Regions from separate parts of the Kocuria oceani genome, predicted to be linked through region 1. Evidence: riboswitches for the same ligand, from Rfam matches in the RefSeq annotation. Region 1 holds a riboswitch; each other region holds the start of a gene.

Region 1 (3,265 bases):
GACGTCCGTCCCCGCCGATGCAGGTCAGGGGCGCAGCGCCACCGGAGAACCGCCGATGCCCCCGCCTGTGCTCACCCGCGCTCCTCCACAGCGGCCGGGGCAGGACGGCCGGCGTCGGCCGCACCGCTCCAGGGCGGGGCCGGCTGGCGCAGGTAGAACAGCCGGGAGGTCTCCCGGCGGATCCTCGCCTGCCCGTGCAGCAGGACGCCCATCAGCAGGAACACCCCGGCCAGCACCATGAGGGACGCGGCCAGGAACGCCGTCGGGAATCGGGGCACCAGCCCGGTGCCCGCGAACTCCACCACCACGGGCAGGCCCAGGACCAGGCCGAGCACGAACAGGGCGCACGAGGCGGCGCCGGTCACCAGGAAGGGGCGTTCCTGGAAGAGCAGCTGGGCGAAGATGCCCAGGATCCGGAAACCGTCGTGGTAGGTCCGCAGCTTGCTCTCGCTGCCCTCGGCCCGGTCCCGGAAGCCCACCTCCACCTCGGTCTGCGGCACGCGGGCGTTGACGGCGTGCACGGTCAGCTCGGTCTCGATCTCGAACTCCCGGGACAGCGCCGGGAAGGACTTCACGAAGCGCCGCGAGAAGACCCGGTAGCCGCTGAGCATGTCGGTGACCTGCCGGCGGAAGGCGAAGGTGACGAGGGTGTTGAAGAACCGGTTGCCGGACTCGTGGCCGGCCCGGTAGGCCGTGCCGCTGACCTGGCGGCGCACCCCGAGCACGTGGTCGTAGGGGCCCCCCAGCAGGGTCGCGATCATCCGGGGCGCGTCGGCCACGTCGTAGGTGTCGTCGCCGTCGATGAGCAGGTAGACGTCGGCGTCGAGGTCCGCGAAGGCCCGCCGCACCACGTTGCCCTTCCCCTTCTCCTCCTCGCGCCGCACGTGCGCGCCGGCCCGCCGCGCGGCCTCGGCGGTGCCGTCGGTCGAGCAGTTGTCGTAGACGTGGACCTCGATGCCGGGGACCGTGGCGTGCAGATCGGTGACGACCTTCGCGATCGCGGCCTCCTCGTTGTGGCACGGGACGACCGCCACGATGCGGGGCGAACTGGGCATGGGTTCTCATTCCTGGGATCGTCGCGGCGGGCACGTTCTTTATCACCGCGAGCGGGCGCCCTGCGAACCGGTGCACGGCGGCGGTGCCGCGCCGGCCGCGCGGGTCCCGCGCCGCCCGGTGGCGATGTTGCGCCGCGTGACGCGCCCGCCGTCACAGTCGGCGCACCGGCGTCTTCTGCGCCGCCGGACTTGGCACCCGCCCGGGGCACCCGCTGGAATGGGTCCTGCATCTATCCAGAGCGGCCGAGAGACCTGGCTCGTCGACGCCGCAGCAACCATCCGCAGCCCCACGGGGCCGCGGAACGGTGCTCCCGCCAGGACCGATGGAGCTGTCGCAGCCTCCCGGGTCCGCCCCGGGACGGCCGGCGCCCTCCCTCGGGGTGACCCCAGGAGGTTCTGTGAGACGACCACCCGACCGGACGGCACCACCGCCGTCGCTGTCCTACGAGCTCTATCCACCGCGCTGCGCGGCGAGCGCCGAGACGCTGCTGCGGACCATCGAGGAGCTCGAGCCCACCCGCCCCGACCACGTCGCCGTGACCTACAGCGGGGATGCCCCGCGGCGGGCCGGGTCGCTGGCGCTGCTGGACCACCTCCTGACCCGCACCGGCCTGCGGCCCGTGGCGCACCTCACGTGCGTGGGCAGCACGCGGGCCGAGCTGGAGGAGACCGTCGCCTCCCTGCTCCACCGCGGGGTCCGGGGCGTCCTGGCCCTGCGCGGTGACCTGGAGCCGGGCGCCGAGCCCGGCGAGCTGGCCCACGCAGGGGACCTGGTGGAGCTGGTGCGCGAGGTCGAGCAGCGCCGCACCGCGTCCCTCGCCGGCGGACGGCTCGCCGTGGGCGTGGCCGCCTACCCGACCCGGCACCCCGAGTCGCCGTCCTTCCGCCACGACATCGAGGTGCTGCTGGCCAAGCAGCGCGCCGGGGCCGACTTCGCGATCACTCAGGTCTACTTCCGCCCGCAGCGCTACGAGCGCCTCGTGGCCTCCGCCCGGGCCGCCGGGGTGACGATCCCGATCGTGCCGGGCATCATGCCGGTCACGGAGCCGCGGCGGCTGGCCACGCTCTGCCGGCTCGCCGGGCTCCGGCCCCACCCGGGCCTGGCCGCGGCCCTGGAGGGGGCCGCCGGCCCCGCCGAGCGGCACCGGGCGGGCGTGGCCTTCGCGACCCGCCTCGCCCGCGCGGCCCTCGACGCCGGGGCGCCCGGGCTGCACCTCTACACCTTCAACGAGCACCGGGCCGCCCTGGACCTGCTGGAGCGCGTGGACCTGCCGCGCGTGCCCCACCAGCCGGCGGCCCTGCCGGACCTGCTGCCCGCCTGAGCGGCGAGGGACGCCGCCCGGCCCGGCCGCCGTCCCGCACCTCTTCCCCGATCTCTGCCCGCACCTTTTCCCGAATCTCTTCCCAGACCTGCCGAGGAGCACACCCATGAGCACGACCACCTCTGCCGTCCCCTTCCCCGCCGCCACCATCACCGGCTACCCCCGGATCGGCCGTCGCCGCGAGCTGAAGCAGGCCCTCGAGGCCTACTGGGCCGGGCGCTCGACCCGCGAGGAGCTCGAGACCGCCGCCGGCGAGCTGCAGCTGGCCACCTACCGCCGGCTGATGGAGCTGGGCCTGGGCGCGCAGGACGCGTCCCTGCCCGCGGCCTTCCCCCTCTACGACCAGGTCCTCGACACCACCGTGGCCCTCGGGGCGGTCCCGTCCCGCTTCGCGGACCTGGCCGGGGCGGACGGGCGCCTGGACCTGGACGCCGGTTTCGTGCTGGCCCGCGGCGACGCCGGGCGGGCACCGCTGGAGCTGACCAAGTGGTTCGACACCAACTACCACTACCTGGTCCCCGAGATCGGCCCCGGGACGCCCTTCACCGCCTCCGCCGGCCGGCTCGTGGCCGACGTCCGCCGCGCCGCCGAGCACGGCTTCACCGTCCGCCCCGTCCTCGTGGGCCCCGTCTCCTACCTGCTCCTGGCCAAGCCCGACGACGACGCCCCCGCGGGTTTCGACCCCCTGCAGCGGCTCGCCGATCTGCTCCCGGTGTACGCCCGGCTGCTCGACGAGCTCGCCGCGGCCGGTGCCCCGTGGGTGCAGCTGGAGGAGCCGGCGCTCGTGGCCGACCAGGACGTGCCCGCCGCGCGGCTCGCCGCGGCCGTGCAGGAGGCCTACACGGCGCTCACGGCCGCGCCCGGGCGGCCGCGGCTGCTCGTCACCAC
Region 2 (3,265 bases), on a different contig from region 1:
GACCCGAAGGACTGCTCCTGGAGCACGCTGATCCCGCCGTAGGCGATGGTGAAGCGGACTCCGCGGGCGGCGCCGTCGGAGAGCACACCGCCGATGTCCACGCCGTCGCCGACGTCCACGATCACCAGGCGCCCGCGGTGCGCCCGGCGCAGCCGCTCGACCTCGCGCTCGTCCGGCACCGAGTGCAGGACGGAGGAGACGAAGCGGCGTGCGGTGTCGGTGCGGGGCCGGGCGAAGATGTCCACCGTCGAGCCGTGCTCCACGACCTTGCCGTCCTGCATCACGGCGACGTGGTCGGCGATCGCCCGGACCACGTCCATCTCGTGGGTGATGATCACGATCGTGATGCCCAGCTCCCGGTTGACCCGCTGCAGCACCTGCAGGACCTCCTGGGTGGTCTCCGGGTCGAGGGCGCTGGTCGACTCGTCGGCCAGGAGCAGCTTGGGGCTGGTCGCCAGGGCACGGGCGATGCCCACGCGCTGCTTCTGCCCGCCGGAGAGCTGCTCCGGGTAGTTGCCGGCGCGCGCGGACAGGCCCACGAACTCCAGCAGCTCGGCGACCCGGGCCCGCCGCTTCTCCTTCGGCCAGCCGGCCCGCTTGAGTGGGTACTCGACGTTGCCGGCCACGGTCCGGGACGTGAACAGGTTGAACTGCTGGAAGATCATCCCGATCTCCTGCCGGACGGGCGCTAGCTCGGTCTCCTTGCGCCCGGCGACCTCGAACCCGTTCACGGTCAGGGAGCCGGCGGTCACCGGCTCGAGGCCGTTGATGAGCCGCACGAGCGTGGACTTGCCGGCCCCCGAGTACCCGATCACGCCGAAGATCTCCCCGCGACGGATCTCCAGCGAGACGCCGTCCACGGCGACGACCTCGCGACGGGCTTTCGCCGGGCCGGTGACGAAGGTCTTGCTGACGTCCTGGAAACGGACGATGACGTCTCCGTGGGAGTGGCGTGCCCGGTCGGGTGCGGCCGGAGCCGTCACTTCTGCAGGTCCTCGGCGTACCGGTCGACGACCTCGATCAGCTCCTCCTGCGGGACGTCCTTGGACACGGCGGTGTCCTTGGTCTCGGCCTGCTCCGCCGCCAGCACGGCGTCCGTGTGGAAGAGGTCGGCCACCTGGTGCAGGGTCTCGTCGTCCTTGTTGGCGCCGGTGGCCGCGAAGAAGTTCACGTAGGGCAGGGCGTTCTCGTTGTCCTCGCCGTCGGAGTACAGGGCGGTGTTGGGGTCGATGTCGGCCCGGGAGAGGAACGTGTTGTTGACCACGGCGCCGGCGGTCGAGCTGAGGGAGAGCACGGTCTGCTCGGCCGAGACGGGCGTGACCCGGACCTTGGAGGCCTCGGTGTCGATGTCCAGCTCGGACGGCGCCGTCGTGTCGGAGGTGAACTCCACGAGACCGGCCGACTGCAGCAGCAGCAGCGCCCGGGCGAGGTTGATCGCGTCGTTGGGCACCGCGATCTCGTCGCCCTCCTGGATCTGGTCGAGGGAGTCGTAGCGCTCCGAGTAGAGGCCCAGCGGGTAGATGGAGGTGGAACCGATGGGCACGATGTCCTCGCCGGAGTTGTTGCGGTAGTCGGCCAGGAACGCACCGTGCTGGAACCAGTTCATGTCGAGGTCGCCGCTGGTGAGCGCCGCGTTGGGCTGGTTGTAGTCGGTGAACTCGACGAGCTCGACCTCGACACCGGCCTTTTCGGCCTCCTCCAGGAAGGCCTCGTGCACCTGCGTGCGGCCGTCGGTGCCGATGGTGATCACGCCGTCGTCATAGGGTCCGCCGGCCTGGTCGGAGCCGCCGCAGGCGGTGAGGGTGAGGCCGAGGGTGGTGGCCAGGGCGAGGAAGGTGAGGCGCTGCGATCGCATGTCGTGCCTTTCCGTGGGTCCAGGAGGTCGGGAGTCTCCACCAGTCCCACCAGGACCGACGGCCACGGTCGAGGGCACGCCGGAGGGCGCGTCCGCGGTCGAACCGTACTTGCCGCCGGCCCACGATGGCCGGTGCCGGATGGTTCACCTGGGGCACCCCACTACGGGAGAGGGTTGCCGCCCAGCAAGCCAGGGCTGCGCGCTGGGACTCGTCATCCGCCCGACAGACTAGCACGTGCGTCGGGTCCGGCCCGGTCAGCGGGCGAGGACCTCCTGCGCCCGCCGCCGGGCCCAGCGCTCGGCCTCCAGGACGGCGCCGAGGTCCAGGACGCCGCCGTCCTGGTGCTCGCCCAGCACCGTCTCCACCGTGTCCACGATCGCCGGGAACCGGATCCGCCCGTCATGGAAGGCGTGCACCGCCTCCTCGTTGGCGGCGTTGAACACCGCCGGGTGGGTGCCCCCGCGCTCCCCCGCGGCCTTGATGAGCTCGACGGCGGGGAACGCGTCCCGGTCCAGCGGCTCGAAGGTCCACTCGGTGGCGCGGGTCCAGTCGCACGCGGCGGCGGCGCCGGGCACCCGGTGCGGCCAGGCGAGACCGAGGGCGATGGGCAGGCGCATGTCCGGCGGCGAGGCCTGCGCCAGCGTCGACCCGTCCACGAACTGGACCATGGAGTGCACCACCGACTGGGGGTGGACGACCACGTCGATGCGCTCGAGGGGAACGTCGAAGAGCAGGTGGGCCTCGAGCACCTCCAGGGCCTTGTTCACCATGGAGGCCGAGTTGGTGGTGACCATCACACCCATGTCCCAGGTGGGGTGGCGCAGCGCCTCGCGCGGGGTGACCGCCTCCAGCTCCGCCCGGGTGCGGCCGCGGAACGGCCCGCCCGAGGCCGTCAGGACGAGCCGGTCCACCTCGGCGGCGCTGCCGCCGCGCAGCGCCTGCGCCAGGGCGGAGTGCTCGGAGTCCACCGGGATCAGCGCGTCCGGGCGGCCCGAGGCGGCCGCCGCCTCCTTCACCAGCGCTCCTCCGGCGATCAGCGACTCCTTGTTGGCCAGCGCCAGCCGGTGCCCGGCCCGCAGTGCCGCCAGGGTGGGGGCGAGGCCGATCGAGCCGGTGATCCCGTTGAGCACGAGGTCGGCCTCGGGGTGCGCCGCGGCCGCCGTGGCGGCCTCGGGACCGTGCAGGATCTCGGGCCGGTAGTCCCCGGCGCCGGCGGCCGCGGCGCGCTCGCCGATCCGCCGGGCCAGCTCCTGGGCGTCCTCACCGCTGCCGCTCGTCGCCACCACGGCGGCGCGGGTCTCCACGGCCTGCTCCGCCAGCAGCGGCAGACGGCCCCGGCCGGCCGCGAGGGCCACCACGCGGAACGGCGCCCCGCCGTCGAGCCGGTTCGCCGCGCGCACGACGTCGAG
Region 3 (3,265 bases), on a different contig from region 1:
GGCGCAGGCCACGATGAACCCGCCGCTGAGCGTGCAGCCGCTGATCGACCTGCTGCGCCAGCTCACGGGCATCGGCCTGGACCTGGTCCCGGTGCTGCTGGCGCTGTACCTGCTCGCCGGCTCCGCCGGCGCGCTGGGCACGGTGCGGCGGCGGATCGGGCTCGACGCCCGGATGCCGGTCCCGGACCTCGGGCTGGGCACCGTCCTGTTCCTCGTCATGGGGCTGGGCACCCTGGCCCTCTACGCGGCCGGCCGCGCCCTGGGCCTCACCGCGGAGGTGACGACCTCCGGGCTGGCCGAGCACTGGTGGACGGTGCCGGTGCTGCTGCTCTCCGCGCTGCGCCACGCCCTGGTCGAGGAGGTGGTGGTGGTCGCGTTCCTGACCGACCGGCTCACCCGCATCGGCTGGCGCTGGCCGGTGGTGCTGGTGGTCACGGCGCTGTTCCGCGGCAGCTACCACCTATACCAGGGCATCGGGCCCTTCCTCGGCAACGTGGTGATGGGCCTGGTCTTCGCCGAGCTCTACCGGCGCACCGGGCGGGTCATGCCCCTCGTCGTCGCGCACTTCCTGCTGGACGCCGTGGGCTTCCTGGGCGTCGGCCGGCTGCTCGGCTGAGGCGGGCCCGCCGTGCGGGCCCGCCCCGGCCGGCGCCTCAGATCGTGACCAGCCCGTCGGGGGTGCCGAAGGACACCGAGAGCAGCCCGGGCGTGCCCTCCGGATAGCGCCACTCCACCGCCAGGTCCTCGAGCGCGGTCTCCACGGGCGCGCCCAGCCACTCGGCCACCCGCTCGGGCGCCCCGGCGATGCACATCCCGGCGAGGGCCACGTCGGTGATCCGCGCCTGGGACGGGTGCATCTCCGGGGCCGAGTCGAAGCGCACCATGAACGGCAGCTGGGGGTCGGCGATCAGGCCCTTGACGCCGATCTGGTGCCACTCCAGGCACCGGCCGTCGGGAAAGACCCGGTGGCCGGGCACCGCGTGCCGGCCGAGGCGCTGCTCGAAGGGCGCGAGGTCGTCGACCTCGACGACCCAGCCCAGCCAGCCGCCGCCGGCCTCGGAGCGGGCGCGCACGGCCCGGCCGAACGGGGCCTTCTCCGCCGCGGGGTGCTCGAGGACCTCGACGACCTCGACGTACTGGTGGTTGGTGAGCGGAAGGATCATGTTGCGGGTGCCGAAACGGGGGTGCACCCCACCCTTGACCGGCTCGATCCCGAGCTGGTCGGCAATGCGCTCGGTGGTGGCCGTCAGGCCCTCCGGGCGGCAGGCGTAGGACACGTGGTCGACTCTCATGGGCTCATCGTGGCACCGTGTGACTTTCGTCTCCAAATCGGTCCCCGGCGGGCTGCTCCCCGGCCCGTCCGGCGCGTGCGCGGGGCGCTCGCCGCACCCCGGCTTGACGCCGTGTCGCCCGAATCCGGAGAATGCTGTCCAGGTCATGAGCGCCAGCGTCCAAGCCCCAGCTAGCTGGCCGGCAACCCTCCACCGCGGTGGGGTGCCCTGGGTGAAGACCGGGCTCCTCGCGACCGGCGAGCGAGCAAGCGCGGGTCCTCGGTGCCCGGCCGTCGCACGGCAGCACCACCACGGTCGGACACCGGACCCCTGACACCCGCAAGGAGTCTCCCGGCATGTCCGAGTCCACTGCTTCCACGGCCGACCGCACCGCGACCGCGCTGCCCACCCCCGAGCACCCGGCCGGCTGGTCGTTCGAGACCCAGCAGATCCACGCCGGCCAGCGCCCCGATCCGGTGACCGGCTCCCGCGCCCTGCCCATCCACCAGAGCACGTCCTTCGTCTTCCCCGACGCCCAGGCCGCCGCGGACCGCTTTGCGCTCGCGGAGCTGGGACCCATCTACACCCGCATCGGCAACCCGACCACGGAGGTCGTGGAGAACCGCATCAGCGCCCTGGAGGGCGGGGTGGGCGCCCTGATGCTCAGCGCCGGGCAGTCGGCCACGACGTTCGCGGTGCTCAACCTCGCCGGGGCGGGGGACCACGTGGTGGCCAGCCCGAGCCTGTACGGCGGGACGTACAACCTCCTCAAGTTCACGCTGCCCAAGCTCGGCATCGAGACCACCTTCGTGACCGACCCGGACGACCCGGAGGCCTGGCGGCGGGCCGTGCGCCCGAACACCAAGGCGTTCTACGCCGAGACCATCCCGAACCCGCGCAACGACGTCCTCGACATCGAGACGGTCTCCGGGATCGCCCACGACCACGAGGTCCCGCTCATCGTGGACAACACGGTGGCGACCCCCTACCTCGTCCAGCCGTTCCGCTGGGGCGCGGACATCGTGGTGCACTCCGCCACGAAGTTCATGGGCGGGCACGGCACCGCGATCGGCGGCGTGATCGTGGACTCCGGCGCCTTCGACTTCGGCCGGTACCCGGAGCGCTTCCCCGGCTTCAACGAGCCCGACGAGTCCTACGGCGGGCTCGTCTACGCCCAGGCCCTCGGCGCGGAGGGCGCGTTCGGGGTCAACCTCTCCTACATCCTCAAGGCCCGGGTGCAGCTGCTGCGCGACCTCGGCTCGGCGATCTCCCCGTTCAACGCCTTCCTCATCGAGCAGGGCATCGAGACGCTGTCGCTGCGCATGGAGCGCCACGTGGCCAACGCCGGGGAGGTGGCCCGCTGGCTGGAGGCGCGGGAGGACGTCCGCTCGGTGAGCTGGGCGGGGCTGGAGTCCTCGCCCTGGCACGACCGGGCGCGCAAGTACGCGCCCCGCGGCGCCGGCTCCGTCCTCGGGTTCGTCCTCGAGGGCGGCCGGGCGGCCGGCGCGGCCTTCGTGGACGCCCTGACGCTGCACTCCAACGTGGCGAACATCGGCGACGTCCGCTCCCTGGTGATCCATCCCGCGTCCACCACGCACAGCCAGCTGCTGCCCGAGGAGCAGCTCGCGGCGGGGGTGGAGCCCGGCTTCGTGCGCCTGTCCGTGGGGCTGGAGAACGTCACGGACATCCTGGCGGACCTGGAGCAGGGCTTCGCCGCGGCCGCGGCCGCGGCCGGAGGGCAGGAGTGAGCGTGACGGTGCTGCGCGGCGCCGGCGCGGACGTGCGCGAGGACGGCGTGCCGCGGCACGCCGAGATCGGCACCCTGGAGCTGGAGTCCGGCTTCCGGCTGCCGGAGGTCCGGATCGCCTACGAGACCTGGGGCGTGCTCGCCCCGGACGGCTCCAACGCGGTGCTCGTGGAGCACGCCCTGACCGGGGACACCCACGTCGCCGCCGGGAGGGCCCGGCCCGGGGCCCCGGAGACGCAGCGCCGCG

The links. Region 1 has a riboswitch for S-adenosylmethionine ahead of PU704_RS01395 (methylenetetrahydrofolate reductase). Riboswitches for the same ligand answer to the same signal wherever they lie in the genome.
Region 2: linked by a shared signal. The riboswitch ahead of PU704_RS08530 (MetQ/NlpA family ABC transporter substrate-binding protein) and the one ahead of PU704_RS01395 (methylenetetrahydrofolate reductase) in region 1 are both predicted to bind S-adenosylmethionine.
Region 3: linked by a shared signal. The riboswitch ahead of PU704_RS08685 (bifunctional o-acetylhomoserine/o-acetylserine sulfhydrylase) and the one ahead of PU704_RS01395 (methylenetetrahydrofolate reductase) in region 1 are both predicted to bind S-adenosylmethionine.

What each region holds. Positions count from the first base shown of each region.
Region 1 covers NZ_JARAMH010000001.1:281,465-284,729, reverse strand. Annotated here, with positions in the region: gene PU704_RS01400 (glycosyltransferase) at 72-1,055, opposite strand; SAM riboswitch class I at 1,283-1,385, shown strand; gene PU704_RS01395 (methylenetetrahydrofolate reductase) at 1,454-2,377, shown strand; gene metE (5-methyltetrahydropteroyltriglutamate--homocysteine S-methyltransferase) at 2,484-3,265, shown strand, end outside.
Region 2 covers NZ_JARAMH010000006.1:84,341-87,605, forward strand. Annotated here, with positions in the region: gene PU704_RS08525 (methionine ABC transporter ATP-binding protein) at 1-983, opposite strand, end outside; gene PU704_RS08530 (MetQ/NlpA family ABC transporter substrate-binding protein) at 980-1,855, opposite strand; SAM riboswitch class IV at 1,956-2,072, opposite strand; gene dxr (1-deoxy-D-xylulose-5-phosphate reductoisomerase) at 2,111-3,265, opposite strand, start outside.
Region 3 covers NZ_JARAMH010000006.1:118,828-122,092, reverse strand. Annotated here, with positions in the region: gene PU704_RS08695 (CPBP family intramembrane glutamic endopeptidase) at 1-616, shown strand, start outside; gene PU704_RS08690 (VOC family protein) at 654-1,292, opposite strand; SAM riboswitch class IV at 1,434-1,549, shown strand; gene PU704_RS08685 (bifunctional o-acetylhomoserine/o-acetylserine sulfhydrylase) at 1,628-3,019, shown strand; gene metX (homoserine O-acetyltransferase MetX) at 3,016-3,265, shown strand, end outside.